One region of the Pantoea sp. GW821-FHT03E06 genome, then DNA from elsewhere that is predicted to be linked to it. Evidence: predicted binding sites of a transcription regulator. Region 1 holds the regulator's gene; each other region holds the start of a gene.

The links. Region 1 encodes CRP, which controls carbon source genes, mostly activating them, when cyclic AMP is high. Its sites were predicted from a motif close to ATGTGANNNNNNTCACAT; they were not measured.
Region 2: AC07WB_RS03695 (CdaR family transcriptional regulator) is a predicted target of CRP. The motif match lies at 4,193-4,210, and genes of this name have one in related genera.
Region 3: AC07WB_RS13705 (NupC/NupG family nucleoside CNT transporter) is a predicted target of CRP. The motif match lies at 3,437-3,454, and genes of this name have one in related genera.
Region 4: AC07WB_RS03535 (iron-containing alcohol dehydrogenase) is a predicted target of CRP. The motif match lies at 5,673-5,690, and genes of this name have one in related genera.

What each region holds. Positions count from the first base shown of each region.
Region 1 is NZ_JBWKUG010000001.1:3,829,968-3,837,886, reverse strand. Features, by position in the region: gene AC07WB_RS17965 (putative adenosine monophosphate-protein transferase Fic) at 1-316, shown strand, start outside; gene AC07WB_RS17960 (aminodeoxychorismate synthase component II) at 358-933, shown strand; gene argD (bifunctional acetylornithine/succinyldiaminopimelate transaminase) at 1,021-2,241, shown strand; gene AC07WB_RS17950 (YccS/YhfK family putative transporter) at 2,238-4,316, opposite strand; gene crp (cAMP-activated global transcriptional regulator CRP) at 4,375-5,007, opposite strand; gene AC07WB_RS17940 (OsmC family protein) at 5,312-5,716, shown strand; gene AC07WB_RS17935 (phosphoribulokinase) at 5,797-6,666, opposite strand; gene AC07WB_RS17930 (YheU family protein) at 6,728-6,946, opposite strand; gene AC07WB_RS17925 (hydrolase) at 6,943-7,919, opposite strand, start outside.
Region 2 is NZ_JBWKUG010000001.1:816,895-824,813, forward strand. Features, by position in the region: gene btuF (vitamin B12 ABC transporter substrate-binding protein BtuF) at 1-262, opposite strand, end outside; gene mtnN (5'-methylthioadenosine/S-adenosylhomocysteine nucleosidase) at 255-953, opposite strand; gene dgt (dGTPase) at 1,051-2,544, shown strand; gene degP (serine endoprotease DegP) at 2,680-4,122, shown strand; gene AC07WB_RS03695 (CdaR family transcriptional regulator) at 4,307-5,464, shown strand; gene AC07WB_RS03700 (alginate lyase family protein) at 5,464-6,696, shown strand; gene AC07WB_RS03705 (DUF3461 family protein) at 6,739-7,131, opposite strand; gene dapD (2,3,4,5-tetrahydropyridine-2,6-dicarboxylate N-succinyltransferase) at 7,425-7,919, opposite strand, start outside.
Region 3 is NZ_JBWKUG010000001.1:2,932,976-2,940,894, reverse strand. Features, by position in the region: gene gltX (glutamate--tRNA ligase) at 1-104, shown strand, start outside; gene AC07WB_RS13725 (YfeC-like transcriptional regulator) at 145-498, opposite strand; gene AC07WB_RS13720 (formate/nitrite transporter family protein) at 610-1,398, opposite strand; tRNA gene AC07WB_RS13715 (tRNA-Ala) at 1,750-1,825, shown strand; tRNA gene AC07WB_RS13710 (tRNA-Ala) at 1,871-1,946, shown strand; gene AC07WB_RS13705 (NupC/NupG family nucleoside CNT transporter) at 2,182-3,372, opposite strand; gene AC07WB_RS13700 (Nramp family divalent metal transporter) at 3,740-4,981, shown strand; gene AC07WB_RS13695 (DUF2502 domain-containing protein) at 5,027-5,383, opposite strand; gene mgrA (L-glyceraldehyde 3-phosphate reductase) at 5,543-6,532, opposite strand; gene AC07WB_RS13685 (alpha-keto acid decarboxylase family protein) at 6,747-7,919, shown strand, end outside.
Region 4 is NZ_JBWKUG010000001.1:780,933-788,851, forward strand. Features, by position in the region: gene AC07WB_RS03515 (MFS transporter) at 1-997, opposite strand, end outside; gene AC07WB_RS03520 (MFS transporter) at 1,069-2,388, opposite strand; gene AC07WB_RS03525 (phosphoglycerate dehydrogenase) at 2,436-3,386, opposite strand; gene AC07WB_RS03530 (dihydrodipicolinate synthase family protein) at 3,516-4,400, opposite strand; gene AC07WB_RS03535 (iron-containing alcohol dehydrogenase) at 4,418-5,566, opposite strand; gene dtnK (D-threonate kinase) at 5,752-7,023, shown strand; gene AC07WB_RS03545 (D-threonate 4-phosphate dehydrogenase) at 7,016-7,919, shown strand, end outside.

The DNA of each region.
Region 1 (7,919 bases):
ATATATCGAGAAAGAGGGCAATACGCTGATGCAGGCGTTGGAAGAGGAGCGCGGTTTGGCCGACCTGGCAGTGGAAACCTTTGCGGCACGGATTGCGCACTACTACTGTGAGATTTTCGTCCTGCATCCGTTCCGCGCTGGCAATGGACGCGCGCAGCGTATCTTCTTCGAACAGCTGGCGTTGCACGCCGGGTACCAGCTGGCGTGGGACACGCTCAAGCGCGATGAATGGCGCGCGGCGATCTCGGCGGGCGTCGCCGGCGATCTGGCTCCGCTTACCGCGCAGTTTGCGAAAGTGGTGAGCCCGATTAGCTAAAATGGGTAGAATAGCGCCGCTTTTACTGGCCTGAGGGCGCTATGCTACTGCTAATCGATAACTACGACTCCTTCACCTGGAATCTCTACCAATACTTCTGCGAATTGGGCGCTGATGTGCGCGTGGTGCGCAACGATGCCATTACGCTGCAAGAGATTGAAGCGTTGCCGCTGACGCATCTGGTGATTTCGCCGGGTCCGTGTACGCCGGACCAATCTGGCATCTCGCTTGCCGCTATTCGTCACTTCGCCGGACGTGTGCCGATTCTGGGGGTTTGCCTTGGGCATCAGGCGATCGCTCAGGCATATGGCGCGCAGGTGGTACGCGCGCGGCAGGTGATGCACGGTAAAACCTCGCGCATTCAGCACAGCAATCAAGGCGTGTTCCGCAACCTGAATAATCCGCTGACCGTGACGCGCTATCATTCGCTGATTGTGGCGCGCGATACGCTGCCTGCAGACTTTGAAATTACCGCGTGGAGCCTGCGCGACGGCGAACCGGATGAGATCATGGGCTTCCGCCATCGCACCTTGCCGCTGGAAGGCGTGCAGTTTCACCCGGAAAGCATCCTCAGTGAACAAGGTCACCAGCTGCTGGCTAATTTCCTCAGCGCGTAACTTATATTTGCCATGGTGTGATTTTTTATGCATATTTTGTGATTATAATTTCACATTAGCTCAACAAATAACCCGATGAGGTCGTCAATGGCAGCGGAAAAACTAGCGGTAACCCGGGAAACGTTCGATAACGTAATTTTGCCTGTTTATGCACCTGCGCAGTTTGTGCCGGTTAAAGGCAAGGGCAGCCGAGTGTGGGATCAGCAGGGCAAAGAGTATATCGATTTCTCAGGCGGTATTGCGGTGACGGCATTGGGCCATTGTCATCCGGCGCTGGTGGAGACGCTGAAAACCCAGGGCGAAACGCTGTGGCACACCAGCAACGTGTTCACTAACGAACCGGCGCTGCGTCTGGCGAGTAAACTGATCGCTGCTACCTTTGCCGACCGCGTGTTTTTCGGTAACTCCGGCGCAGAAGCCAACGAAGCGGCCTTCAAGCTGGCGCGCTATTATGCCTGCAAAAAACACAGCCCATTCAAAAGCAAAATTATCGCTTTCCACAATGCGTTCCATGGCCGCACGCTGTTTACCGTGTCGGTTGGCGGGCAGCCGAAATATTCCGATGGCTTCGGGCCAAAACCGGCTGACATCGTGCATGTGCCGTTCAACGATCTCGACGCGGTAAAAGCGGTGATTGACGATCACACCTGCGCCATTGTGGTAGAACCGATTCAGGGCGAAGGCGGCGTGGTACCGGCTACGCAGGAATTTATGCAGGGCCTGCGTGCCTTGTGCGACGAACATAATGCGCTGCTGGTATTAGATGAAGTACAGAGCGGCATGGGCCGCAGCGGTAAGCTGTTCAGCTACGAGCATTACGGCATCAAGCCCGATATCCTGACCACCGCGAAAGCGCTGGGCGGCGGATTCCCGGTAAGCGCGATGTTGACCACCAATGACATTGCGGCAGTGATGGCGCCGGGCGTGCACGGCACCACATACGGCGGCAATCCGCTGGCCTGCGCGATTGCGGAAACCGCGCTGGATATCATCAATACTCCGGAAGTGCTGGAAGGTGTGGAAGCGCGCCGCCAGCAGTTTGTGGAAGCGCTGCAGGCCATCAACAGTAAATTCGCTATCTTCAGCGAGATTCGTGGCAAAGGTCTGCTGATAGGTGCCGCGCTGCAGCCGCAGTTCGCCAGCAAGGCGCGCGACATCCTCAATGCTTCTGCTGCGGAAGGGCTGATGATTCTCACCGCCGGCAGCGATGTGATTCGTTTTGTGCCGTCGCTGGTGATTGAGCCAACCGACATCGCCGAAGGCATGACGCGTTTCGCTACGGCGATTGAAAAGGTGCTGGCCGCTTAATCCGCTTTCGGGCGTAACGCCTTGAGCCAGCGGCCATGATGCGGTCGCTGGCTCCACGCCAGTGAAGAGATAGTGTGCATGACGTTAAGGTGCTGCAAAATCCGCTTCACGTGCTGTTCGACAATCGTTACCGGCCCTTCATTAAGATTTTCCGGCGCTTCCAGAATATTGCTGTCGTTGCCCGGCCCGTCATACGCCAGCCGCTGCTGACAGCGCTGCAGCGCGATTTCACAGGATTGCAGATACCGTTCCGCCAGCTTCGACGTCAACATGGTGTGCTCGCGCGCGAGAATCGTCATGGCGTTGATGTGCTCAACGATAAACTGGCTGTGCGTCACCCACATGCGCATATCTTGCAAATATTGCAGGTTGAAGCCGGGCTCGCTCGACGCCTGGTTCAGGGAGTTGAACAGCGCATTGTGCGCCTGATTAACCTTTATGCGCTGATAAGCCAGCTTCTCCGGCGCCTGTTCCGGCCCGAGCAGCAAGCGCAGTGCGTCCTGATATGCTTCCAGCGCATCGTGCGCATTTTTACGCAGCAGCCCGCTTTGCCACTGTGGCCATAGCCAAATCATACCGGCGAAAGCAATCAAACAGCCCATTAGCGTGTCCATCATGCGCGGCAACAAGAATTGCGCGCCGTTGAGCGATAGCAGCTGCAGTGAATACACCGCGGTGACGGTGAAGCCAATCATCGACCAGCCGTAATATTTCCGCGTGATCAGATAGCTCGCCAGCGTGATGCCCAGCATAAATAGCAGAGTGATCGACTCCGGCACCGCCAGCCGCAGCGAGGCGGCGGCAATCAGCAAACCGGCAAAGGTGCCCAGCGCACGGTGCTGAATACGCACGCGCGTGGCGCTGTAGCCGTTCTGGCTGACGAACATGATGGTCATCAGAATCCAGTAGGGTTTAGGAATGTTGAAGAACAGCGCCAGCGCGCTACCAAACATCAGCATTACGGCGAAGCGGGCCGCGGTGCGTAACGCGGTAGATTTGAATGATAAATAGCTGCGCAACGCTGGCAATAGCGGTAAGCGGCGCTGACGATCGGCCATGAGATCGCGCGTGTAAAGCGGCTTCTGCGTGCGCAATACGCGGGCGATGCGGCTGAAGTGATAGAGGCAGAAGTTGCCAACCGGGTTATCCGGATGCTGACGGGCAATTTTCTCCAGCGCACCCAGCTGTTTCTCCATGTGAAAACGATCCGGCAGCTGATGATAGAGAATCGCATCAGCCAGCACGCGCAAACGTGCGGAGATGATTTTGGCGTTCCAGCGGATCACCGCTTCAGCGTGGCTCTCCTCCACCAGTTTCTGTACCTCTTCGGGCTGATGCAGGCTGACCGAGATGTGTTCCTGCAAATCCAGCGCCACCTGGAAGGCGCGCGTCAGGCGCTTGTGACTGTTATCGCGGCTGGCCGACAGCATATGCATTTGCTGGTAACAGGTAGTGATGAGATCGACCGCTTTCTGCTGGCGCGCCAGCAGCGGCGGTAACGCTTTTTCCGGATCGGTCAGCTGTGTCAGTAAGGTGTATTTGGCATCGCAATAATCCGCCAGCTCGCGAAACAGCAGGCTGAGCGATTCACGCATCGGCTGCTCTTTCCACAGCCAGAACCAGAACCAGTTGAACAAGCCGTACCACAGCGTACCGCCAATATAGAGCAGCGGCGGCACCCATATCGGCATGCGCCCAACCAGGCTGAGCGTAAAGATAGCAGCGATTAAGGTGGCGGGCAGCAGGCGTGCATGCAGCGGGCCGATTTCGCCGGTCACGCCGATCAGCAGCGGTAGCGCCAGCAGGATCAACGGCAGCGGAATCTGGTAAGCGGTCAAAATTTGCATCAGGAAGCTGCCGGTGGCAAACAGCGAACCACCCACAATCAAGCGTTTGAAAAAGCGTTTGTGCGGCGTATCAAGACCCGCCATATTGCAGCAGGCAGGCACTAGCGAGAACAGCAGACCTTTTTGCAGATCGCCAAACAGCCAGCCGAGAGCCACAGGCAGGCACAGCACCAGCGTTTGCCGCAGTGCATAGTTAACTTCAGGATGATAGATGATTCGGCGCCACATCAGCTCATCGCAAATAGAAACGGCGCGATGTTGCCATCACGCCGTGGGTGAGAAGAAATTAGCGGGTGCCGTAGACGACGATGGTTTTACCGTGTGCAGAGATCAGGTTCTGATCTTCCAGCATTTTCAGGATACGACCCACGGTTTCGCGTGAGCAGCCCACGATCTGACCAATTTCCTGACGGGTGATTTTAATTTGCATGCCGTCTGGGTGAGTCATCGCATCTGGCTGTTTAGCCAGATTAAGCAGCGTTTGCGCGATACGTCCTGTTACGTCAAGGAAAGCAAGGTTGCCCACTTTCTCTGATGTCACTTGCAGACGACGCGCCATTTGCGACGAAAGTCGCATTAAAATATCCGGGTTTACCTGAATCAGCTGACGGAATTTTTTGTAGGAAATTTCAGCCACTTCACAGGCAGACTTCGCACGCACCCAGGCACTACGTTCCTGGCCTTCTTCGAAAAGACCGAGTTCGCCGATGAAATCTCCCTGATTGAGGTAGGAGAGAATCATCTCTTTGCCTTCTTCATCTTTAATCAGTACCGCTACGGAACCTTTCACGATGTAGTACAGCGTTTCCGCTTTCTCACCCTGATGGATGAGCGTGCTTTTGGACGGATATTTGTGAATATGGCAATGGGACAGGAACCATTCGAGTGTAGGGTCTGTTTGCGGTTTGCCGAGAACCATTCGCTATTATCCTCTGTTGTAATCGTGCCCAAAATACAGGGGGCATTTTTTCCCTGTCAGGCGGTTTAATCGTCGAGCGTTTCCAGTAATGGAAAAATTATTCCGGGTCATTCTTAAGCTACGCTTTTGATTCTTCCCGCCTTCGTCTGTAACGACGAAAATATTTTCAGCACTGTTTGTAGCACAGCTTTTGCGAGCTGTCTTGTGTTGTCTCGCTTCAGCAAACGGGGGAATAGTCTGGATTGCTGTTTATCAGGTGAAAGCGTACTCTGGCGGCAAAACCGCCGCTTCAGGAGAAAGAATCATGCAGGCACGAGTGAAATGGGTGGAAGGTCTTACCTTTCTCGGAGAATCCTCATCCGGACATCAGGTGTTAATGGACGGGAATTCCGGTGATAAAGCGCCAAGTCCAATGGAGATGGTGTTAATGGCAGCAGGGGGTTGCAGCGCCATTGATGTGGTCTCGATTCTGCAAAAAGGGCGCAGCGATGTGGCCGATTGCGAAGTGAAACTCACCTCTGAACGCCGCGAAGAAGCACCGCGCATTTTTACCCACATCAACCTGCATTTTATTGTCAGCGGCAAAGCGTTGAGTGATAAGGCGGTTTCCCGCGCGGTTGATTTGTCAGCGGAAAAATATTGCTCGGTGGCGATCATGCTGGGCAAAGGCGTGGAAATCACCCATAGCTATGAAGTGATCGAACGTTGATGTTTCCAGGTGCGCATTAATGCGCACCCTACAAAACGCGCTCATTTCGTAGTGTCGCCATTAATGGCGACCTATCACTCTTATTCAATCCGCTTCCCTTCAATCAGTCGTTGCACCAGCGGCAGCATAATCAGCTCCATTGCTAATCCCATTTTCCCGCCGGGTACCACCAGCGTATTAATGTGCGAGATAAACGATCCCTGAATCATCGCCAGCAGATAGGGGAACGCAATCCCTTCTAAGCCACGGAAATGGATCACCACGAAGCTCTCATCCAATGACGGGATTTCCCGTGCGGCAAACGGATTTGAGGTATCGACGGTCGGCACGCGCTGGAAGTTAATGTGCGTGCGCGAGAACTGTGGCGTAATGAAGTTAATGTAATCCTCCATCGAACGCACCACTGAATCCATTACCGCTTCGCGTGAATGACCGCGCTCGCCGGTGTCGCGCACCAGCTTCTGAATCCACTCGAGATTAACAATCGGCACCACGCCAACCAGCAGATCAACATGTTCTGCCACATTCTGCTGCTGCGTGACAACGCCGCCGTGCAGGCCTTCATAGAACAACACATCGGTGTTTTCCGGCAGCGGTTGCCACGGCGTGAAGGTGCCCGGAACCTGATTCCACGGTACCGCTTCATCATAGGTATGCAGATATTTACGCGATTCGCCCAGCCCGGTTTTACCGTAGTGTTTGAACGTCTGCTCTAACAGGCCGAAGTCATTCGCTTCCGGGCCGAAATAGCTAATATGGCGACCGAGGTCGCGCGCCTTACGGATCGCCATGTCCATTTCTGGACGCGTGTAGCGATGGAAACTGTCGCCTTCGACTTCCGCCGCATGCAGATTCAGCTGCTGGAAAATCTTGCGGAAGGCGAGGCTGGTGGTAGTGGTTCCGGCGCCGCTGGAACCAGTGACGGCAATAATTGGATGCCTGGCTGACATAACAGAGCTCCCTGTGAAGTCCGGCGATGAGCATTGTTACCACGAATTGCCGCTGGGTGCATCAGCCGCGAAATTCACCCTTCGGCATGATGTTGATGGATTCATGCAGCTCCGACCATACCAGCACCACGTCGCCGCGCTCCAGCTGACGGCGCACGTCGGCCACTTTTTGCATCAGGCTTCGTTCCTGCTCGCCGTAATCGGTGCCTTCGCGCAGCACGAACGTTTCAATCAGGTTTTCCAGCGTTTCTGCTTCAAGTTCTTGCCACGGAATAATCACAATTGCACATCCAGATAAGTTGAGAGCCAGTCGGGCACGCGCTGTTCTAGCCACATTTTCGGTTTGAGTAAGGTGCCACCCACAAAACCTACGTGACCGCCTTGCTGCGTCAGTTGATATTGAATGGAGGCTGACAGCTGCTCAGGGCGCGGGATCACAGCATCGGTCATAAAAGGATCGTCTTGTGCATGGATGATCAGCAGCGGTTTGCGTACGCCGGTCAGCAGCGGCATGGCGCTGGCACGTTGATAATAGTCGTTGGCATCAACAAAACCGTGCGCGCGAGCGGTTATTGCATCATCAAATTCACGCAGACGGCGAAAAGCGCGCAGCTGGCTGAGATCGACCGGCAGCGTGCCGGGCCAGGCATGTAATTTGCGCGTGGCGTTCTTTTTCAGCTGCGTCAGTAAATAGTGTTGATAGAAACGTGAGAAGCCGACATCCAGCTTGGTGCTGCATGGCTCCAACGCCAGCGGTGCCGAAATGGCGATGGCAGCGTCGATGGGCACATCATTACCTTGCATGCCCAGCAGGCAAGCCAGCATGTTACCGCCCAGCGAAACGCCAACCGCAGCGGTCGGTACGGTTCCCCATTCACGCCGCAGCCAGTGCAGGAAATAGGTGGCGTCCTCGGTTTCACCGGAGTGATAGATGCGCTCCAGGCGATTCGGTTCGCCGCTACAGCCGCGAAAGTGCATGACCACCGCCAGCCAACCACGCGCCTGGCACGCCTGCATCAAGCCATGCGCATAAGGGCTGCGGAAACTGCCTTCCAAACCGTGAAACATCACCATGCGCGGCTTGTGACGTGCCTGCGCCGGATCTTCGCTCCACGCTAAATCAACAAAATCACCATCGGGCAGGTCAAGACGCTGCCAGTGCGGGCGTAGGGTAACGCGGCGGCGTAAAATGCGCGGCAGCAGCGTTTGCAGATGCGCGTTAGTGAATCCGCGCAGTGGTTTAAAGCGCTCGC
Region 2 (7,919 bases), 3.0 Mb from region 1:
GTGGATTGCCACCGCGCCACGCCAGCACCACGTCCGGCTTGAGTTGCAGAATGCGCTCCACCTTGATGCCTTGCCAGTTCGCCACCTGCTCCAGCCCGTTGGCCTGGGCGGGATAATCAGAGTAGGCGCTGACCGCTACCGGCGTAATGCCAGCGGCGAAGGCCAACTCGGTAAGATGCGGTGAAAGGGTGACAACCCGCGGCGCAGCGGCAAGCAGGCTATTGCACAGCAGCAATAGCCCCAGCAGCACATATTTAGCCACGCGCCAGTTGAACCAGCAGGTTTTCTACCATCAGGGAGGATTGTTTCGCCGCAACGCTGAGAAACTCGTCGAAGCTCAGGTGTGACTCCTGATCGGCAACGTCAGAAATGGCTCGCACTACCACAAATGGTACCTTGAACTGATGGCAAACGTGGCCAATCGCAGTCGCTTCCATTTCCACGGCAATTGCCTGCGGGAAGGTAGTACGAATGCGCGCCAGTGGGTCAGCCCCGTTGATAAACGCATCACCACTCACCACTAAGCCACGCACCGCGTTGAGGTCGAGTTGCTTTATTACTTGCTCAGCGGCGGTAATCAGTTTGCTATCCGCGACGAACGCTGCCGGACAGCCGGCCATCTGGCCAGGCTCGTAACCGAAGGCGGTAACATCAGCATCGTGGTAGCGCACTTCATCTGAAACCACGATATCGCCTACTTTCAGCGTCGGCGCTAATCCGCCTGCGGAACCGGTATTGATCACGACATTCGGCTTGCACAGTTCAAGCAGCAGGGTGGTACCCAGCGCGGCAGCGACTTTACCAATGCCTGATTTCAGCAGTGCCACTTCAACACCGTTCAGCGTGCCGGTGTAAATTTCGCAGCCAGCCAGCGTCAGCGTCTGACGGTTTTCAATTTTGTCACGCAGCAGGGTAACTTCCTGCTCCATCGCTCCAATAATGCCTACTTTCATAACAATCTCGCTAATTTAATGGATGTAGCCCGCAAAAGTGAGGCATAGTCTAACATGGCTGATTGAGGAAGAATTCACGAAAAAATAAGGGGTAATTATGGCGACGATCAATTTCAGGAAGAAGATCAGTTTCACCCGCCCTTATACCAGCCGCAAAGATCCCGAAGGGGAATACTTTATTACGCGCCACTTTGAAAGCGATCGCGGGCGCATTATTAACTCCGCTGCGATTCGGCGTCTGCAACAGAAAACCCAGGTTTTCCCGCTTGAAAGGAATGCCGCGGTACGTTCGCGTCTGACACACTCGTTGGAAGTGCAGCAAACCGGACGCTATATCACCAAAGAGATTCTGCAAGCGCTGAAAACGCAGGGCGGCGGGCTGGCCAATTATGGGTTGGATGAGTTTGAAGGGGCATTTGAAAGCCTGATTGAGATGGCTTGTCTGCTGCACGATGTCGGCAATCCGCCATTTGGACATTTTGGTGAAGCAGCGATCAATGACTGGTTCGACGATAATTTGTCTGCCGAGCTCGTCGACCCGCTGGTGGCGGGCGTTGCCGATGAAGCCGAGCGCTCAGCGTTTGACCAATTAAATGCCATGATTCGTCAGGATTTGTGCCATTTTGAAGGCAATGCGCAAGCCATTCGTCTGGTGCATACGCTGCTGCAGCTTAATCTTAGCTATGCACAGGTCGCCTGTATTCTAAAATACACCGCGCCTGCCTGGTGGCAGGGAGATAAACCTGAGGCATTCAGCGTTCTAATGAAAAAGCCGGGTTTCTACTTATCAGAGCGGGAATATGTAGCTGAGCTGCGTGAGGCGACGAATATTAAAGAACATCACCGTTTTCCGCTGACCTGGATAATGGAAGCCGCTGATGACATCTCTTATTGTATTGCCGACCTGGATGACGCCGTAGAAAAAGATATTTTCCATGTTGAAACATTGTATAAGCATCTCATTGAGGCGTGGGGGCCGGTAAAAAATGGCGATGTATTCAGCCGCACCATTGGTGATGCCTGGAAAGAAGCTAATCAGAAAAAGCGTCGCAGCATTAGCGATCAATTCTTTATGTCGCTACGGGTTAATGTGCAAAACGTATTAGTGAGCCATGCGGTACGTCGTTTTATCGATAACCTTCCTGCGATTTATGAAGGGGATTTTAATCACGCATTGCTGGAAGATGATGGTGAAGAAGGGCGTTTGCTTAAATTATTTAAGACCGTCGCGCGCCAGCACGTATTTAATCATCCGGAAGTTGAGCAGTTAGAATTACAGGGTTATCGCGTAATTAAAGGATTGCTTGAGATATATCAATCTTTGCTGCTACTGGATTATGAACAATTCACCACCCTGATGAACGAGGATTTTCTGGCAAAGCATCCTATTGAAACGCGGTTGTTTCATAAGCTCTCTGGAAAACATCGCAAAGCGTATCAACAGCACATGCGTGCATTAATTGTTGAGCATAAATATGAGCGTTTGTTGTGGGAACGCTATTATCGTGCACGCCTGATTCAGGATTACATTAGTGGAATGACGGACAATTATGCATGGGATGAATATCGCCGTTTAATGGCGGTTGAATAAGCGGAGTTTTGTAAAGATGAAGAACAATTTTTTACCTTTCCCTAAAACTTTATTAGGAACTTCGCGCTACAAACTTAATCTCATCATCACGGCCACAGCAATGGTCTGCCCTAAATCTTAGAGAGACAGAGAAAAATGAAAAAAAGCACCTTAATGTTAAGTGCGCTGGCGCTGAGTCTTGGCATGGCATTGAGCCCTGTGAGTGCGTTCGCGGCGGAGACGGCGTCTTCCTCGAGCCAACAGTTGCCAAGCCTGGCACCGATGCTGGAAAAAGTCATGCCTTCCGTAGTGAGTATCAGCGTTGAAGGCAGCACCACGGTGAAAACGCCGCGCATGCCGCAGCAGTTCCAGCAATTCTTTGGTGATAATTCACCCTTCTGCCAGGACGGCTCACCTTTCCAGAGTTCGCCCATGTGCCAGAACGGCGGGGGTGACGGTGGCGCCGATGGCGGGGCTAACGCGCAGAAACAGCAATTCCGCGCGCTGGGTTCTGGCGTCGTGATCAACGCCGACAAAGGCTATGTGGTGACTAACAACCACGTTGTGGATAACGCCACCAAAATTCAGGTTCAGCTGAGCGATGGTCGTCGCTACGACGCCAAAGTGATCGGCAAAGATCCGCAGTCTGATATCGCACTGATTCAGCTGCAGGACGCCAAAAATCTTACGGCGATTAAGATTGCCAATTCTGACGATCTGCGTGTCGGAGATTACACCGTCGCGATTGGTAACCCTTACGGCCTCGGCGAAACCGTCACGTCGGGGATTGTTTCAGCGCTGGGCCGTAGCGGCCTGAACGTTGAGAATTATGAGAACTTTATCCAGACCGATGCGGCCATTAACCGCGGCAACTCCGGTGGCGCACTGGTTAACCTTAATGGTGAACTGATCGGTATTAATACCGCGATTCTGGCGCCGGACGGTGGCAACATCGGCATCGGCTTTGCTATCCCAAGCTCAATGGTGAAAAACCTGACGGCGCAGATGGTGGAATATGGCCAGGTGAAACGTGGCGAGCTGGGCATTATGGGTACCGAGCTGAATTCCGAACTGGCGAAAGCGATGAAAGTCGACGCACAGCGCGGTGCCTTCGTTAGTCAGGTGCTGCCAAACTCAGCCGCCGCTAAAGCGGGTGTGAAAGCCGGCGACGTCGTGGTGTCAATGAATGGCAAAGCATTGACCAGCTTCGCCGCGCTGCGTGCGGAAGTTGGTTCGCTGCCGGTAGGCACCAAGTTGCAATTGGGCCTGCTGCGTGAGGGGAAACCTGTGAGCGTTACGGTTGAACTGCAGCAGAGCTCGCAGGACAAAGTACAGTCCGCCACCATTTACACCGGCATTGAAGGTGCCGATCTCAGCAACATCGACAGCAACGGCCAGAAAGGCGTGCGCGTTGATAACGTGAAGGCGGGAAGTGCAGCGGCGCGTATTGGTCTGAAAAAAGGTGACGTGATTTTAGGCGTGAACCAGCAAGCGGTGGCCAATCTTGGCGAGCTGCGCAAAGTTCTCGACACTAAACCTTCCGTACTGGCACTGAATGTACAGCGTGGTGATAGTAGCCTGTATCTGCTGATGCAGTAAGTTTCAGGCAGTAAATGAGAGGCGAGCTTCGGCTCGCCTTTTTAATGCCTGTGCAAATGCCCGGTACTGAATGTGACGGCCGCCGCATATTCGGCATTCTCCCTTCGGCTATGGGCAGTTGCACAATGTCAGCGCGATTACGGATGCGTATTCTGTCCGTTCGTCCTTATCTTCGGAGTGATTGATGGCCACCTATCATCTCGATGCGCGACTGGCTCAGGATATTGTTGCGCGCACGATGCAAATTATTGATAGCAACGTCAACGTGATGGATGCGCGTGGTCGTATTATCGGCAGTGGCGATCGTGAGCGTATTGGCGAATTGCACGAAGGGGCACTGCTGGTGCTGTCACAAGGACGCGTGGTGGACATCGACGAAGCCGTAGCAAAACACCTGCACGGGGTACGTCCCGGTATTAATTTACCGCTGCGGATTGATGGCGAAATCGTTGGCGTTATCGGTTTAACCGGGCAGCCAGCAACGCTGCGTCACTACGGTGAATTGGTGTGCATGACCGCTGAAATGATGCTCGAGCAGGCTCGCTTACTGCATATGCTGGCGCAAGATAGTCGACTACGTGAAGAGCTGGTCCTGAATCTGGTGCGCAGTGAAACCCTTTCACCGGCACTGAGTGAATGGGCACAGCGGCTTGGCATCGATCTCAATCAGCCGCGTGTGGTGGCGGTGGTTGAGGTCGATAGCGGCCAGCTTGGCGTGGATAGCGCCATGTCAGAATTGCAGCAACTGCAAACCTTGCTGACGACGCCTGAGCGCGACAATCTGATTGCCATTGTCTCACTCACCGAAATGGTGGTGCTGAAACCGGCGCTCAATGCGCATGGTCGCTACGATCAGGACGACCATCGACGTCGCGTTGATCAACTGCTGCAACGTATGAAAGAGAGTGGCCAGGTGCGCATGCGTATTGCGCTCGGTAACTATTTCACCGGCCCTGGCAGTATTGCGCGTTCGTATCGCACGGCGCGTACCACCATGATGGTGGGGAAGCAGCGTATGCCGGAGCAGCGCAGTTATTTTTATCAGGATCTGGTGCTGCCGGTACTGCTCGACAGTTTGCGCGGCGGCTGGCAAGCCAACGAACTGGCACGCCCGCTGGCTAAACTAAAAAGCATGGATAACAATGGCTTGCTGCGACGTACGCTGGTGGCATGGTTCAGTCATAATGTACAGCCCAGCGCGACGGCGCGCGCGCTGTTTATTCACCGCAATACGCTGGAGTATCGTCTCAATCGTATCTCCGAACTGACCGGACTCGATCTGGGCAACTTTGACGATCGTTTGCTGCTGTACGTGGCGTTACAACTGGATGAGCAAAGTTGATGAAGAACGCCTGGGTTCTGCTGTTGTGGGTTTGTAGTGCACTAAGTTTTGCCAACGATCCGGCTTTCCTCTCCTTATCCGATCTTCAGCGGGTGAAGCAGCAGCTCGCACAACACCAGGCTGCGCCGCCCACGCTCGATAGCTGGCAGCAACTGCAACAGCAGGCGGATAAGGCGCTGAAGCACCCTAATCCCAGCGTTATCGATAAGGGTATGCTGCCACCCAGCGGTTCAAAGCAGGATTATTTAAGTTTAAGCGCCTACTGGTGGCCAGACGCCAGCAAGGCGGATGGCCTGCCTTGGCAGCGCCGCGATGGTGAAGTCAATCCCGCCAGTAAAAACGCGCAAAGCGATGGCGTGCGCCTGGCGCGTTTTACCGCTGACTTCCAGGCGTTGACGCTGGCCTGGTACTTCTCCGGCGAGCGACGCTATGCCGATAAAGCGCTGGCGATGATGCGCCGCTGGTTTATCGAGCCCGCTAGCCGGATGAATCCCAATCTTAATTTTGCGCAAGGCATACCAGGCCGGTCCGCTGGTCGTCATGATGGCGTACTGGATGGGCGCTATTTTGCCACGCGTGTGGTGGATGCATTGACGCTGTTGCGCGCCGCGCCGGGCTGGCAGCCAGCAGATGAAAAGGCGATGCGGCAGTGGTTTACTGATTATCTGCATTGGCTACAGCACAGCCCGCTGGCGCTTGAGGAAGCGGCGGCGGAAAATAACCATGGCAGCTGGTATAGCACGCAGGTGGCCGGGATCGCGTGGTATCTGGACGATCGTGCAACGGTAACCGCGATGGTGCGGCTGGCGCGCAGCAAAATGGCCACGCAAATTCGTGCTGATGGTAGCCAGCCAGCCGAGCTGGCACGTACGCGATCGTTCCATTACAGCTATTTTAATTTGCAGGCGCTGACCGCAATGGCGCAGTTGGCCAGCAAAGCGGGGCTGGGTGATTTATGGCATAGCCGCCAGCAAAGCGGATCGTTGCTGGATGCGCTGGATGCTATAGCGCCGTATAGCGATGAGCAAAAAGCCTGGCCGTGGAAAAACCGCGATCGGGTGAGCCAGCGGCTGATCCCATTACTGTCTATCGCCGACAACAGTTTGCAGCAGCCCCGTTATCAGCAGTGGATCGCGCAGGCGCACTGGTCGACAGATAAAAAGAGCAGGGGAGCGGTGATGCAGGCGCAGCGCGATACCTGGCTGCTTTCGCTGCCTTTTCAGCAGCCATAAAAAAGGCCAGCATCGGCTGGCCTCTTATCAAACACGCTAAAATCAACGACCGTTGCGAGTCAGCTGGTCGAGGTCAGATTCGATCTCCGCGATCTTATTTGACACGACGCTTTCCAGATGACGCAGATCCGCCAGAATTTTACGTTTCAGATCCACTTCAACCTGATCGCGCTGGCAAATCTGGTCCAGCTCATCAATCACATAACGCAGGTTCGGGCTGATTTCCTGCACTTCTTTGTAACCCTGGCTGGTGTGATCGGCGACGACGGTTTTGCGCTGACGCGGATATTTGAATTTCACGCTTTTCGCGAAGAATTCACCTTTGTCTTTGCGGAAGTAGATTTTAAGAATGTCGTTGTTAGCTTCCTGACGCAGGCTGTAACGGTCGATGTCGTCAGGGTTGCTGATACCTAAGCTTTTCAGGTTGTCGTACATAGCGTTTATATTCCATCTAAGAGTGGGTGAGCGCGCAGGACTATCATCATCATTCGGGATGCTGCAGAAACGCGGCAACCGGAACGCTTACGGCATACTTAATCAACTGTAGACACAAAAACCGGGATGAACAGTGCGCGACCGGAGTTAACTTGGCGCGGATTATGAACTGTTTGAAAAATAAACGCACGGGTTAATTCGCGGCGCGAAACAGGTAATTCAGGTGGGAGTGTAAACAAATAATTACGGGCCTGAATACAGGCCCGTTAGGAAGATTTTAAGGCAGGATAAACTTAATCGATGCTGCGCAGCAGTTCGTTAATGCCTGTTTTGCTGAGGGTTTTAGCATCCACTTTCTTCACAATGACTGCGCAGTACAGGCTATAGCTACCATCTTTCGATGGCAGATTGCCGGAAACCACCACCGAACCCGCCGGTACGCGGCCGTAATGCACTTCGCCGGTTTCGCGGTCAAAGATTTTAGTACTCTGGCCGATGTAAACACCCATTGAAATCACTGAACCTTCTTCAACGATCACGCCTTCAACGATTTCTGAGCGTGCGCCAATGAAGCAGTTATCTTCGATGATGGTTGGATTTGCCTGCAACGGCTCCAGTACGCCACCGATGCCTACGCCGCCAGACAGGTGAACATTTTTACCGATCTGCGCACATGAACCCACGGTTGCCCAGGTATCTACCATGGTGCCTTCATCGACGTACGCACCGATGTTGACGTAAGACGGCATCAGCACGGTGTTACGTGCGATGAATGCGCCCTGACGCAC
Region 3 (7,919 bases), 900 kb from region 1:
CTCCCGCGTTGGATGTCACGGTAGAGGCGATTGGTCGTAGCCGTAGCGTAGCGCGAATTGAGAAAGCGCTGGCGTTCATCGCTGAGCGTGAAGCAAACGCATAACCTGATATGAAAAAGCCGGAAGCATGTGCTTCCGGCTTTTTTATTCTTCCTGAATTCCCAGCCTTTCCAGTACGCCGCGAATCCCTTCCCGTAATAACAACGCCGCAAATTGTTCCTGCTCCGCCGCTGTCATTTGCTGGACAGAATTTATTAATAACGCAGGTAACGTATTTTGTTGTGCACCGTAATTAGCCGCCGGTTCGTTCGCGTGGCGGGTAGATTGAACAAAGCTTTTTACGCGTTCATCAATATGAATCAATCGCGCTTTACCACCCTGAACACCGGGTTTCGGCGTGGTTGTCCAGTTTTCACGCTTGATCCATTTATTCACCGTTTGCCGACTGTAGCCCGTTTCCAGCGCGAGCTCCTCGGGGGTAAGCCATTCCTTTTTCACGATGCTGTCCCTGTTAAATACATTAGCTATACATATTACAACAAAACGTAACGGGGAGAAGTAACCTAGGCAGAAAATGCCTTCTGCTCTACAACAAAAGGCATATTTCTATTATTGCGCTTCGCTAACCGCGGCGCTTTCTGGACGGAAAGCGATGAAATAGGTGAGACCAACAAATACTGCGCCGCCAACACCGTTACCAAGAAATACGGCAATAACGTTTGGCGCAAATTCAGCCCAGCTCAGTTGGCCTGCGAAAATTGCGGCCGGCACAATAAACATGTTAGCGACAACGTGCTGGAAGCCAATCGCCACGAAAGCCATCACCGGGAACCACATGCCAAAGATCTTACCCACCACGTCTTTGCTGGCGAAGGCGAGCCAAACGGCCAGACACACCAGCCAGTTGCAGCCAATGCCGGAGATGAAGGCATGCAGGAAATCGGCATTCACTTTGGCGTGGGCAATTGCCACGGTTTTCTTCAGGTAATCACCCTCAGTCATCCCCAGCATGTGACCAAAAAACCAGGCGACCGCTACGCTGCCGATGAAATTAGCAATGGTTACCCAAAACCAGTTACGTAGCACGCTAAAGCCACTGATTCGGCGCGCGAACCAGGCAATCGGCAGGGTCATCATATTTCCGGTGAGCAGTTCGCCTCCGGCCAACACTGTCATAATCAAACCGACCGGGAATACGGCGGCACCCAGCAATACGCCGAATGAGCCCCATTCTGCCGGGAGTTGATTAATAACATGCAGGTCGAGCAGAAAACCGGTGGCGATAAATGCTCCGGCCATAAAGCCAAGAATTAACAAGGTGGAGATAGGCAGGCGGCTTTTAGCTACGCCAGCTTGAATCGCCAGTTGGGCGATCTCTTTTGGGGTATGCAGCGACATAATTCACTTTTCTTTTATTGAACAAAGGGATATTGCTGGCCGGTCATAAAGAGAAAGACCCTGGAAGGATGACCGGTTAATTAGCGCGCTAAGTTTCACACGCACCATTAACGAAAACAAGACTGTTCCTAACATCTTTAACTAAAGTTTAACGATGTAATGCCAGGTCGTTGCCAAATAGAAGAGTGGGAGCGGGCTCAGAAAGGCGGCGCACCCTGAAAAAAGGCTATGATAGCGTGGGGTTGACGCCTTTTTCAGCGATCGAACACAGAACGAGAATTTGACGTTGACACTCAAGAGGCGGTTTCATATTATGCCGTCCGTCGAGTTTACTCGGCAGTTTTTCGGTTCGGGGGTATAGCTCAGCTGGGAGAGCGCTTGCATGGCATGCAAGAGGTCAGCGGTTCGATCCCGCTTATCTCCACCAAACAAACCTTCCCAACGGTTTGACCGAAAAATGATTTCCAGATGTGGGGGTATAGCTCAGCTGGGAGAGCGCTTGCATGGCATGCAAGAGGTCAGCGGTTCGATCCCGCTTATCTCCACCAAATCTCTGTTCGTTCTGAACACATTCAAAAAACCAGCAATCTAGAGCAGCACAATCTATTGTGCGGTTTTGTCGTTTCTCAAATGCGCAGGCTGTAACAGCGCAAATTCATTGTCATACAAAGGTTTTACCTTCAGCGATGAGGCGGGTGATTGCAGGGGAAAGCAGGGACGATGCGGGATAGAACCGATTGAACAATTAAGATGAGAAGGGCGAGCCGAAGCCCGCCCTGACGATCAGAAGGCCAACACCAGACCGGCAATGGCTGCAGACAGCACGCTCACCAGCGTTGAGCCGTACAGCAGTTTCAGGCCGAAGCGTGAAACCACATTACCTTGCTCTTCGTGCAAACCTTTAATCGCACCCGCCACAATCCCGATTGAGGAGAAGTTAGCAAAGGAAACGAGGAACACTGACAAGATACCTTCCGCATGCGGCGAGAGTTGACCGGCGATTTTCTGCAGGTCCATCATCGCCACGAATTCGTTGGAAACCAGTTTCGTTGCCATGATGCTGCCAACCTGCAGCGCTTCGTGCGAAGGCACACCCATCACCCAGGCGAATGGATAGAACACATAGCCCAACACGCCCTGGAAGCTGATACCGAAGATCAAATCGAACAGTGCGTTCAGGCCGGAAATCAGCGCGATGAAACCAATCAGCATTGCGGCCACAATAATCGCAACTTTGAAACCGGCGAGGATATATTCGCCCAGCATTTCGAAGAAGCTTTGACCCTTATGCAGATCCTGCAACTGCAGATCTTCTTCGCTATCCACGCGGTATGGGTTGATAAGCGACAAGACAATAAAGGTGCTGAACATGTTCAGAACCAGCGCAGCTACCACATATTTCGGCTGCAGCATGGTCATGTACGCGCCGACAATCGACATGGAAACGGTCGACATCGCGGTCGCTGCCATGGTGTACATGCGGCGCTGTGACATTTTGCCGAGGATATCCTTATAGGCGATGAAGTTTTCTGACTGTCCCAAAATCAGAGAGCTTACGGCGTTAAAGGATTCCAGTTTGCCCATACCGTTGACCTTTGACAGCACGGTACCAATGCCGCGAATGACCCATGGCAATATACGGAAATGTTGCAAAATACCGATCAACGCTGAGATGAAGACAATTGGGCAGAGAACATTCAGGAAGAAGAAGGCGAGGCCTTTCTCATTCATGTTGCCGAATACAAAGTTGGTGCCTTCGGCCGCATATTTAAGCAGATGATCAAACACACCCGCGAAGCCTTGTACAAAGCCGAGGCCAACGGATGAGTTAAGGAAGAACCAGGCCAGCAGCACTTCGATCACTAAAAGTTGAACGATGTAGCGAACGCGAATGCTTTTACGATCGTGACTGACCAGCAAGGCCAGCACGGCTACCACCACTAGTGCTAAAATAAAATGCAAAACATGGGACATGTCGGCTCCAAATTTGAGGAGGGTTGTATTTTGCTGCGTATTCTATGTAACGCGTTACTTAAAAACGAGATCAAAACCACATTATAAGTAATCGCTATCGCGTTATTTCTCAGATAAGTCTCATCGCTCACAACCCGGTTACAAATCATTCACAAGAAATATCCACAAAAACATTGTCTATAAAATGACCCAGGAGTAGAGTCAATTCCGTTGCCACTTTTTTGACGAGAACACGCTTTACCTAAAGGTATAGCAATGGCTATACTTCATAGCACTATCTATTAATACAATAACTATAATCAAATTTCACTTGCCTTGCTGACCGCTTAAGCTGCTCGGGTCACATGCATTAAGACAGGGTCAAACTATGTTAGAAAGCCGCACCGTAGAGCGCGCCGCTCGCGGAGCCAGAAAGATCAAGCTCGCCCTGCTGGGTCCCGCGTTTATCGCGGCCATTGGTTATATCGATCCCGGTAACTTCGCAACCAATATTCAGGCCGGCGCCGCTTACGGCTATAAGCTGTTATGGGTGGTGGTGTGGGCTAATGTCATGGCGATGTTGATTCAGCTCATGTCTGCCAAGCTGGGGATTGCCACCGGCAAAAATCTGGCTGAACACATTCGCGATCGCTTCCCGCGCCCGGCGGTGTGGTTCTATTGGGTGCAGGCGGAGATCATCGCAATGGCAACCGATCTCGCGGAATTCATCGGTGCAGCGCTCGGTTTCAAACTGTTATTAGGGATATCGCTTCTGCAAGGCGCGGTATTAACCGGAATTGCTACTTATCTGATTTTGATGCTGCAGAGTCGTGGCCAAAAGCCGCTGGAACTGGTGATTGGCGGTCTATTACTGTTTGTGGCGGCCGCCTATATTGTTGAGCTGTTTTTCTCCCAGCCCAAGGTCAGCGAGTTAGTTGTTGGGATGGCATTACCCACGTTACCGACTTCAGATGCGGTTTTCCTTGCCGCTGGGGTATTGGGCGCCACTATTATGCCGCACGTGATTTATCTGCACTCGGCGCTGACGCAGCACGGTAATAAAGGCAGTAAAGCGGAACGCTACTCCTCCACTAAGCTGGATGTGGCGATCGCGATGACCATTGCGGGCTTTGTTAATCTGGCGATGATGGCGACGGCCGCAGCAGCGTTTCACTTCAGCGGCCATTCGAGCATTGTCGATCTCGACCAGGCATATCTCACGCTGCAGCCGCTGCTTGGTCAGGCTGCGGCTATTGTCTTCGGCCTGAGCCTGGTCGCTGCCGGTCTTTCATCTACCGTGGTCGGTACGCTGGCGGGACAAGTGGTGATGCAGGGCTTTATCCGCTTCCACATTCCATTGTGGTTCCGTCGTACTATCACCATGCTGCCCTCATTTATTGTGATTTGGGCGGGATGGGATCCTACGCGTATTCTGGTGATGAGCCAGGTATTGCTGAGTTTTGGTATCGCGCTGGCGCTGATTCCGCTGCTGTCATTCACCGGAAATCGGGAGTTAATGGGCGACGCAATGGTTAACTCGCGCCTGATGCAGAATGCCGGGCGGCTGATTGTGGTGTTGGTGATCGCACTAAATCTTTACTTGTTAGTGGGTGAGGCGCTCGGCTGGTAAGACGCAGATAAAAGAAAAATCCCGCAATTAAGCGGGATTTTTCTTTTAATGATGGTGATGATCGTGATGGCCACGGCGATCGTCATGGCGATGATCGTGACGCCAGTGTTCACGACGTTCGCGTTCATGCCAGCGACGTTCGCGCTCACGTTCATAAGCGCGGTGACGTTTCCACTCTTCATGACGCCACCAGCGATGATCGTTGTACTGATAACGGTCGTTCCACCAGCGCGGTTCGCGCCAGCGACCGCCGTCCCAGTAATTGCCATGTCGGTCGCGATCGCCGAGATGTAGCGTAACACCCGGAGCTAAATTGATGGTGGCACTATTGGCTTCTGCTGTGTGCGACGCCAGCGGGGATAGAGATGCCAGCAAGGCGGCAAATAAAATGGCACGTTTCATAAATTCTCCTTTTCGGCGGCTTATTACTGCTACCGTTGCGCTATTTTGCCACATCGGACCAGCCATACCTTGAGAATCAATCCGAAAAAACGTGGCGGTACATCTTTGGAGAATTTTCTGCTACAGAAAACACCCGGCAAAAGCCGGGCGAGTAAGCGTTTACACTAAGATATTATCGATAGCTTTAATTTCATCCGAGCTCAGCGCTGGCTGACTTAACATCTCCACGGCATCATCAATTTGCGCGGTTTTGCTGGCACCGATTAGCACCGAGGTCACCCGCGCATCGCGCAATACCCAGCTTAATGCCGTTTGCGCCAGCTTTTGGCCACGCTGCTGAGCAATGGCCTGCAACTGACGCACTTTTTCCATCTTCTCTTGTGTCAATTGGCTTTCACTCAGGAACTTACTGCCGCTCGCGATACGCGAATCTTCTGGAATACCCTGCAAATAGCGGTCAGTTAATACGCCACCCGCCAGCGGTGAGAAGGCAATGCAGCCAACGCCGTTATCGCCTAGCACATCCAGCAAACCCTGTTCCGGCGTGCGCTCAAACAGGGAATAACGCGGCTGATGAATCAGGCATGGCGTACCGAGATCGCGCAGAATCGCAATTGCTTCAGCGGCTTTGTCCGCTGGATAGTTCGATATGGCGGCGTACAGCGCTTTGCCCTGACGCACCACCTGATCGAGCGCGCGCATGGTTTCTTCCAGCGGGGTTTCGGGATCGGGACGGTGATGATAGAAAATATCCACATACTCCAGCCCCATACGTTTAAGGCTCTGATCGAGACTGGAAATCAAATATTTGCGTGAACCCCAATCGCCATAAGGGCCATCCCACATGGTGTAACCCGCTTTCGTCGAGATCACCAACTCATCGCGTAGCCCTTGAAAATCCTCGCGCAGAATGCGACCGAAGTTAGATTCTGCCGATCCCGGAGGCGGGCCGTAATTGTTGGCCAGATCGAAATGAGTAATGCCGCGATCAAAGGCGTGTCGCAACAGTTCACGGCTATTATCGACGCGGGTACTGTCGCCAAAGTTGTGCCATAGCCCCAGCGAAATAGCCGGTAACTTCAGGCCGCTACGGCCACTGCGACGATATTGCATCTGTTGATAACGTTCAGGATGGGGAAAAGCAGTCATGCAGCGTTCCTGTCTCAATAGGGGAGAAAGTGACATCAGCATAGCAGTGTATGCGTTTACACTTAGGTGAAACGCGCCGAAGATCGCAATTTACAGAATTATCTGTCGTCGTAACGAATGCTTGCCACAAATCCCCGCATCGCGATGGTGAAAACCTCGCCAATTCAGCCACATCGCTAATACTCCTGATCATCCCCTTAACAAGGAGCTGTCGATGAAAACCTTCAATGTTGGCGATTATTTACTGCACCGTTTACAGCAATCCGGCATTCGTCATTTGTTCGGCGTGCCGGGTGATTACAACCTGCAATTTCTCGATAGCGTGATTGCGCACCCGGAAATTACCTGGGTAGGTTGTGCGAATGAACTCAATGCGGCCTATGCGGCAGATGGCTACGGTCGCTGCAACGGCGCAGCGGCGCTGCTGACGACCTTTGGCGTCGGCGAATTAAGTGCTATCAACGGTATTGCTGGCAGCTACGCCGAATATGTGCCGGTGATTCATATCGTTGGCGCGCCAGCGAGTCAGGCGCAGCAGCAAGGGGATTGCGTGCATCATTCACTCGGTGACGGCGATTTTGGCCATTTTCTCCGCATGGCGCAGGAAGTGAGCGTCGCCTCTGCGGTGTTAACGGCGGAAAATGCGGTGGCCGAGATTGATCGGGTGATCGCCGAGGCGCTAGAGCAGCATCGTCCGGGCTACTTGTTACTGGCGGTGGATGTGGCAGCAAGCGATGTTGTGATGCCCAGCGCAATAAACGTCGTTTCTGACCAGCAGCAGCAGGTGGCCGCCGCGTTTGCCGATGCGGCAGAACGCTTGCTGGCACCGGCGCAGCGGGTCGCGCTGCTGGCGGATTTCCTCGCCTCGCGCTGGCAGCTGCAGCCACAGCTCGAAACGCTGCGGCAGCTGCGCGCGATTCCGGCGGCCACCTTATTAATGGGCAAAGGCGTGCTGAATGAGCAGCAGCCAGGCTACGTTGGCACTTACGCAGCAGAAGGCAGCAGCGACCACGTACGTCAGGCGATTGAGGACACCGACGTAACGCTGTGCGTCGGCGTGCGTTTTACCGACACCTTAACCGCCGGCTTCACACAAAATCTGCCTGCCGAACGCGTCATCGATCTGCAGCCGTTTCAGGCCAAGGTCGCTGGCGAGGTGTTTGCGCCGCTAACGATGGCACAGGCGCTGGCTGCATTAGTGCCGATTTATCAGCGACACTGCGCGCACTGGCGACTCGCAGAGGGTATGCAGTGTGAAGAAAATGAGCAAATCGATGCGGCGCTAATCAGTCAGAACGCTTTCTGGCAGGCGATGCAGCGCTTTCTGCTGCCGGGTGATATTATCCTTGCCGATCAAGGTACTGCCGCATTTGGTGCCGCGGCGCTG
Region 4 (7,919 bases), 3.0 Mb from region 1:
TTGGCGAGAAGGCCGCCAGCCCAATGGTCGCGCTGCCGAGCATGCCGCCTACCAGCGGGATCTTGCGTGCCACGCTGAGTGAATAGCCGCGACGTACCAGCGCATCCGACAGCAATCCGCCACACCAGCCACCGACAATCGCGGCTACGCCCGGCAGCATGCCGAGCAAGCCGAACTTCATCAGCGACAGATGAAAGGTTTCCACCAGATAGGTGGGGAACCAGGTGAAGAAAAAGTACGAGACGAAGTTGATGCAGAAGAATCCGGCCATCATCGCCTGCACGGTACGTTGACTAAGTAGCTGACGTACACTCATCGGATCGCCGGTTTGCGGATCCTGGTTGGTTTCGATGAATTCCACTTCTTCGCGCGTTACGCTGGGGTGCTGGCGTGGATCGCGATACCACAGATACCACGCCAGCGCCCACACGACCGCCACCACGCCAGAAATAACGAAGGTCATACGCCAGCCAACCAGTGCAATCAGAAACGAGATGATCGGAATGGCCAGCGTGCCGCCAATTTTGCTGCCGTTGTTAAAGGTCGCTGCGGCGAAGCTGCGCTCCTGACGCGGGAACCAGCGTGTAACCGTAGAGGAGCTAGCGGGATAACTTGGCGCCTCCACGGCACCGAGCACAAAGCGAAAGCCAACCAGCGCCGCAATCGAACTGGCAAGTCCGCATGCGGCAGTGGCTAATCCCCAGCCGAGGCTGCTTAGCGCAAAGGTAATGCGCGGTCCGAGTTTATCCACCAGCCAGCCACCGGGCAGTTGAAACAGCACGTAGCTCCAAAAGAAGGCGGAGAGCAGCAAGCCGCTGTCGGTGGGCGAAAAGTTCAGCTCCTGGCTCATAAACGGCATCGCTACGCTCATTGCGGCGCGATCGATATAGTTGATGGCGATGCCGACGGACAGCACCGTAAGAATGACGAAACGAAATTTCCCTTTCGCTTTACTTGCCGAAATTGCAGCAGGTGATCCATTGGAATTTAGCGACATCATCGCCTCCAATTATTTTTTATTTTCAGTAGGGGAAAAGCCGCATCAGAACGATGCGGCGGGTTTGGCGCTTATGCGCCGCTTGCGACAGAGTGGGCATGCGTCACCTGTTCCTCATCCACGATAGGTTCAACTTTTCCCATCAGGAACAGATAGTTAAGAATACCAATCACCACCAGCACCGCCGAGAACACCAGCGCCCAGGTAAAGTGGCCGGTCGCACCGACGATGGCACCGGTAATAATCGGGCCAACGGCACCGCCCATATTGGAGACGGTGTTTTGCAGCCCGGCGACAATCGATACGCTATTTTGCGGCGCAACATCGCCCGGCAGCGCCCATACCTGTGAGGCCGCAACGGTGGTGCCTGATTTTGCGATACACAGCAGCAGCACGGTCATGAACACCGAGTCGGTGAACGGCGCAAAGCCGATGCACAGCGCCATCAACAGGCCAATGGTCAGGAACAGTTTGCGCGTGGCGGTCAGCGACAGCACTTTGTTATGCACCATACGATCCGATGCCCAACCGGCCAGCACTTCAATCACCATGCCGCAAATCAGCGGTAGCGCAGCCACCATTCCCATTTTGAGGAAATCCATACCTTTATCTTTCACCAGATAGGTCGGCAGCCAGGTGATAAAAAAGTAGGAGGTGTAGTTGATGGTAAAGAAACCAATGCACATCGCCCAGATATTGCGATAGCGCAGCAGCTTGTACCACTTCATCGGACGCACGCTTTTATCGCCATGCTTCTGCGTCTGACCGCCGCGGATAAAGCGTACTTCTTCTTTGCTGATCGACTGATGATCTTCCGGGTTTTCGGCGTAGATAAAGTACCAGGCGATAACCCAGAACAACCCTAGTGCACCAATGGCGAGGAAGGTCAGACGCCAGTCGAACATGGCAATCATAAACACAATCAGCGGCATCGCCACCGCACCACCAAACTTCGAGGCGCTGTCGAACAGGCCCGACACCGTGGCGCGTTCGCGGTCCGGGAACCAGCGCGCGGTGATGCCCGCGTTGCTCGGATAGGCTGCTGCTTCACCCACGCCCAACGCTAAACGCAGTGCCAGCAGCGATTTAAAGCCGGTCGCCAGACCCATCGCCATGGTGGCGATTGACCACCAGCCGACGGCAATCCCCAGGCCTTTTTTCTGACCGAAGCGATCGGCGAACCAGCCCGCAGGGATCTGCAGCAGCGCGTAAGACCAGAAGAATGCCGCCATGATAAAGCCCATCATTTCCGGATTGATATCGAGCTCTTTGATCAGATGCGGTGCCGCCGCTGAGAGAACGGTGCGGTCAATGTAGTTAATGGCGATGGCCAGCCACATCAGGCCAGCGATCCACCAACGGATACGACTCGAGCGCGCAGAGTTAGTCATAATAATTATCCACTCGAAAAAGGGTTACAGGGAGAGGCGGCGAATTATTACAGCCCGTTCATCACGTTAAGCGGGCGTTCGCCCTGACAAATGCACTGCACGATTTGCGTCACGCAACGTTCGCCTATCGCGCTGATGGCGCCGTCGGTGTAACCGGCGATGTGCGCAGTGGGAATGAAGTTGCTGAGCGTGAACAGCGGATGCTCCGTCAGCGGTTCTTGTACGAACACGTCAGCCGCAGCCCCGGCAATCACGTTATCCCGCAGCGCCTGATAGAGATCCTGCTCATTCACCACACCGCCGCGTGAGGCATTAATCAGGAAGGCGCTCTTCTTCATGCGTTTCAGCCGGGCGGCATCGAACAAGTGGTGGGTTTTGTCGGTCAGCGGCATATGCAGGGTGATGAAATCGCTGGTTTCCGTCAGCTGATCCAACGTGACGAATTCGATGCCGTGCTCGGCAGCAAATGTCTCGTCTGGATAAAAATCGAAGGCAATCACCCGCATGTTGAAGCCTTTAGCGCGCAGCGCGACCTGCTTGCCGATATTGCCCAGCCCAATAATGCCCAGCGTTTTGCCGTAAACATCGGTGGCAAAAATGCGCGGCCACGTGCCGGCGCGCGTTTCAATCGCCGCCTGCGTCACCTGGCGCGCGCAATTTAGCATTAGCGCGAAGGCGAAATCGGCTACCGCATGTTTGTTGGCGTCCGGCACGTTGGTGACGTAAATACCGCGCTTGCGTGTGGCATCCAGATTGATATTGTCGACGCCCACGCCGTGCTTACAGACGATTTTCAGCTGTGGCGCCAGCGCCAGTAACGCGTCGTTGACGTCGGTAAAAGCGACGATCAGCGCGACCGTATCAGCCAGATGCGGCTCAAGCGCGCTCAGCGGCGCATCGGCGGGCAGCGTGATCAGCTCAAAACCCTGTTGTTGCAGGATTTCAATGGGCGTCGCGTCATATTTCGCAAACGACGGTGAAGTACAGATGACTTTCATAAATCTTCCCGATGTTGAAAATACAGCTAAGAGCCGGTGCGGCGATTAACAGGGTGCGCATAAATGCGCACCCTACAAAACACCTGGGGGCGCCATTTATGGCGACCTGGCAGGCCGCTCATCCGCTAATTACTGCAAATACTGGTTCACAATCTGGCGAATTTTCTGCTCTTCCTCGGCAGAGAAACTCACCGCATAGCGGCTATCGCCCACGTCAAAGCCGAGCAGCGACACCGCTTTTTTTACTGCAGCCGGCGAGAAGCCGACGCTATACAGATCGGTGCGCAAGCCGGTGACATTTTCCTGCGCCAGACGTGAACCTTCGATGTCGCCAGCATGGAAGCGCGCCCAAATGGCGTTGATCTCGTTGGGGGCAACGTTGGCGAGCCCTGAAATACAAGCCGAGCAGCCGTCGACGAAGCCCTGATGAATCAGCGAATCCGGACCATTCAGCACATCGAAGCTATCGATGCCTGCTGCCGCCTGCAGAAAACCGCTCAGGCTTTCATAGCTGCCTGCGCTATCTTTGATGCCGATGATGTTCGGATGCGCAGCCAGCGTGCGCACGGTCTCTGGCTGCAGCGTGTTGCCAGTGCGCGCCGGGATGTTATAGAGGAACAGCGGCACATCAATGGCGTCGGCTACCGCGCGATAGTGGGCGATCAGCTCTTCCTGTTTCAGCGGCACGAAATAGGGCGTAATCACCGAAACCGCATCCACGCCCAGCTTCGCCACTTGCTTGCCGAGGCGAATGGTTTCACGCGTGGAGATTTCGCCAATGTGCGCCACTACCGGCGCCGTGCCATTAACTTCATCGACGCAGGTTTGCGTCACCGCCAGCTTCTCCTGCTCGTTCAGCACGAAGAATTCACCGTTGGTGCCGCCGCAGAAAATACCGTTGCCAGCCCTTAACTGGCGTTTGACCTGCTCACGCTGGGCAACGGGATTAAAGGCACCGTCGCGATCGAAGGTGGTAACGATGGCGGTTAATACGCCCTGAATTTTCTTACTCATGGTGTCCTCGATAATGCTTAGTGGCTCAAAGCGGGAAACAGCGTCAGGTAAACGTTGCGTACGTCATCGGCGCCCACTTTCATCGGTACATTCTTCATCAGGCGCTGCACGTCGAGTGCGGCTTCAACCAGATACGGCAGGTGATCCGGGCCGATACCCAGCTCTTCCAGACTGGCGGGCAGCTTCAGGCGTTTTACCAGCGCGGCAAAGTATTCAACCAGCGCATGAGATTTGGCTTCTTCATCCAGTGACGTATCGACATTGGGCAACAAATCGTAAGCCTGAGCGAATTTGCTCACCGCCGCTGGACGCACAAAGCGCATGCACGGCGCGAGCAGAATGGCGTTAGCCACGCCGTGCGGAAGGTGATATTTGCCACCTAGCGGATAAGACATCGCGTGCACCAGATGCGTACCGGCATGCGCAATCGATGCGCCGCCATAATAAGATGCCCACAGCATGTTCAGGCGCGCTTCAAGGTTATCTGGCTCTGCAATAGTGGTTTCGAGGCTGGTAAACAGCTTTTTCATGCCGATCAGCGCATAGTTATCGCTTACCGGATTTGACACGGTAGCGGTAAAGCATTCGATCAGGTGGCACAGCGCATCGATACCGGTAGAAGAGGCGATATGCGGCGGCATGCTGGTGGTGAGTTCCGGTATCAGCGCGACATAATCCGGCAGCATCACCGGCGTGATAATGCCGACTTTGGTCTCTTTCTCCGGGATAGCCAGAATGGCGTTCGGCGTGGCTTCCGAGCCGGTACCTGCCGTGGTGGGAATCAGCAGCGAAGGAGTGCGCGTCTGCGGTTTTTCACCGGCCAGTAACGCATCCAGCGTTGGCGCGCCCGCGACGCACAGAATAGAGAGCAGCTTCGCGACATCCAATACGCTGCCGCCGCCGACGCCAATCACCAGATCGATATCGCTGCCTGGTAGCGCAGCGACAATGGACGCCACATCATGCTGGCTTGGTTCTGGCGGCACCGTATTGATGATGCATAGGCTACCCATTTGCTGCTGCAGCTGGGCGATCAGCCTCTGAACCGCCGGAATGCCTTCGATATTCTTATCGGTCACCAGCAGGGTTTGCTTCTTACCTCGCAGCAGATAGCTGAGGTCATTAAGCGCCTGAAAGCCACTTATCACGGTGCTGTTGATATTCATTACATACCCTTATCGCGTTTTTCGTGCTGAATGATTAATTTTGCTCAAACGGCGCGAGGTCCATCACTACAGAGCCTAATTTTATAGGACAAATTGATTTCGATTAATTTGATCTTGCTCACATATAATCAATCATGATTGAATATAATCATTACCGCGCGGCGGTAGCCGATTAAGGAGAGAGAATGACTTCACAGCCATGGAAAACACCCGTCTTAGTGATTGCCGATGATTTTACCGGTGCTAATGATGCGGGGAGCGGGCTGGCACGCGTCGGAGCGCGCGTGCATGTGCTGTTTGACAGCAGCACGCCGCATCCAGCTGGCAGCGCCGATGTGCTGGTGATCAGCACCGATAGCCGCGCGGTGAGCGCGCAAGAAGCGGCGCGTCGCACCCGTACTGCGCTGGAGCAGCATCAGGCGATGGCCAACGATGGCTGGCTGTTTAAGAAAATCGATTCCACGCTGCGCGGCAATCCCGGTGCGGAAATCAGCGCGGCGCTGCAGGCCTGCGGCAAAAAATTAGCATTGGTCGTGCCGGCGGTGCCAAAACTGGGCCGTACTACACGCGACGGTGAAGTCTGGATCGATCGGCAGCGTTTGATCGATACCGAATTCGCCAGCGATCCCAAAACCCCGGTCACCAGCAGCCATGTGCTGACGCGTTTGCAAATGCAAAGCGCGCTGACCGGCGAAACTCTCGACCTCGCCACGGTACGCGGCGACCAACTCACGCAGGTACTGGCGAGCAAACAGGGCTTACTGGTGGTGGATATCGAGCAGGATGCCGATCTTGCCTTATTAATGGCGGCGGCGGCCGCGTTAGATGAGCGGCCGCTATTGGCCGGAGCCTCTGGCCTGAGCGATGCGCTGGGCGAACTGCTGGCTGCCCGTCAGCCGCGTCCGGTGCTGGCGGTGGTGGGGTCGATGAGCGCGATGGCGCAGCAGCAAATTGCGCGCCTCGCCAGTCAGCGCGACATCCGCATTATCGATATTGATATCCGCCAGCTGTTTGCCCAGCCGGCCTGGCCGCAAGCCGCCGATTGGCAACAGGCGATACTGCAGGCGCTGCACGATGGCGCACATTGCGTGGTGCGGACCACGCAGCATGCCGATCAGCGTCACGACATTGAGCAACTCTGTCTGCAGCATCAGGTTTCGCGCCAGGCATTAGGTGAACGCATTTGCCAGTTTCTCGCGCAGTTAACCAGCACCGTTTGTCGTCAGGTGCAGCCTGCGGGGCTTTATCTCTCTGGCGGAGATGTGGCGATTGCCGTGGCGCAGGCGTTAGGTGCCAGCGGTTTCCAGATTCAGGGCCTGGTGGCGGGCTGTGTGCCGCACGGGGTTCTGCTTGACAGTGAATTACACCTGCCGGTGATGACCAAAGCAGGTGGCTTTGGTGACGAAAATACCCTGGTAGAAGCCATTCGTTTTATTGAGGAGAAGTTGAGTGAATAAAATTATTGCGATTACCATGGGCGATCCGGCGGGCATTGGCCCGGAGATCATCATTAAAGCGTTGGCAGAAGGTGAGTTAGCGGGCGTGCCGGCCGTGGTGGTTGGCTGTGCAAATACGCTGCGCCGGGTGATGGGGCTAAATGTGACCCCGCAAGCTGAGCTACGGGTACTTGATCAGATTAAAGAGGCACATTTCGCGCCGGGCATTATCAACGTGATTGATGAACCGCTGGCGGATGCTGATGCGCTAAAACCGGGCGTGGTGCAGAAAGAGGCGGGCGATCTGGCCTGGCGCTGTGTTAAACGTGCTACCGAGTTAGCGCTGGCCGGGGAAGTACACGCTATTGCGACCGCCCCCCTGAATAAAGAAGCGCTGCACTCGGCAGGTCATCTTTATCCTGGTCACACCGAGCTGCTGGCCCAGCTAACCAATACGAAAAATTACGCCATGGTGCTTTACACCGATAAGCTGAAAGTGATTCACGTCACCACACATATCGCGCTGCGTAAGTTCCTCGATACCTTAAACGGTGAACGTATTCAGACGGTGATCGGCATGGCCGACAGCTTCCTGCGCCGCGTGGGATTTGATAAGCCGCGCATCGCGGTAGCGGGGGTTAATCCTCATGCCGGTGAAAACGGTCTGTTCGGCGATGAAGAGATCGCTATCGTCGCGCCAGCGATTAAAGAGATGAAACAACAAGGCATTGATGTACATGGCCCATGCCCGCCCGATACCGTGTTCCTGCAGTGTCAGGAAGGGCAATACGATATGGTGGTGGCGATGTACCACGACCAAGGGCATATTCCACTCAAATTATTGGGTTTCTATGATGGCGTAAATATTACTGCGGGCTTGCCCTTTATCCGCACCTCGGCGGACCACGGCACCGCAT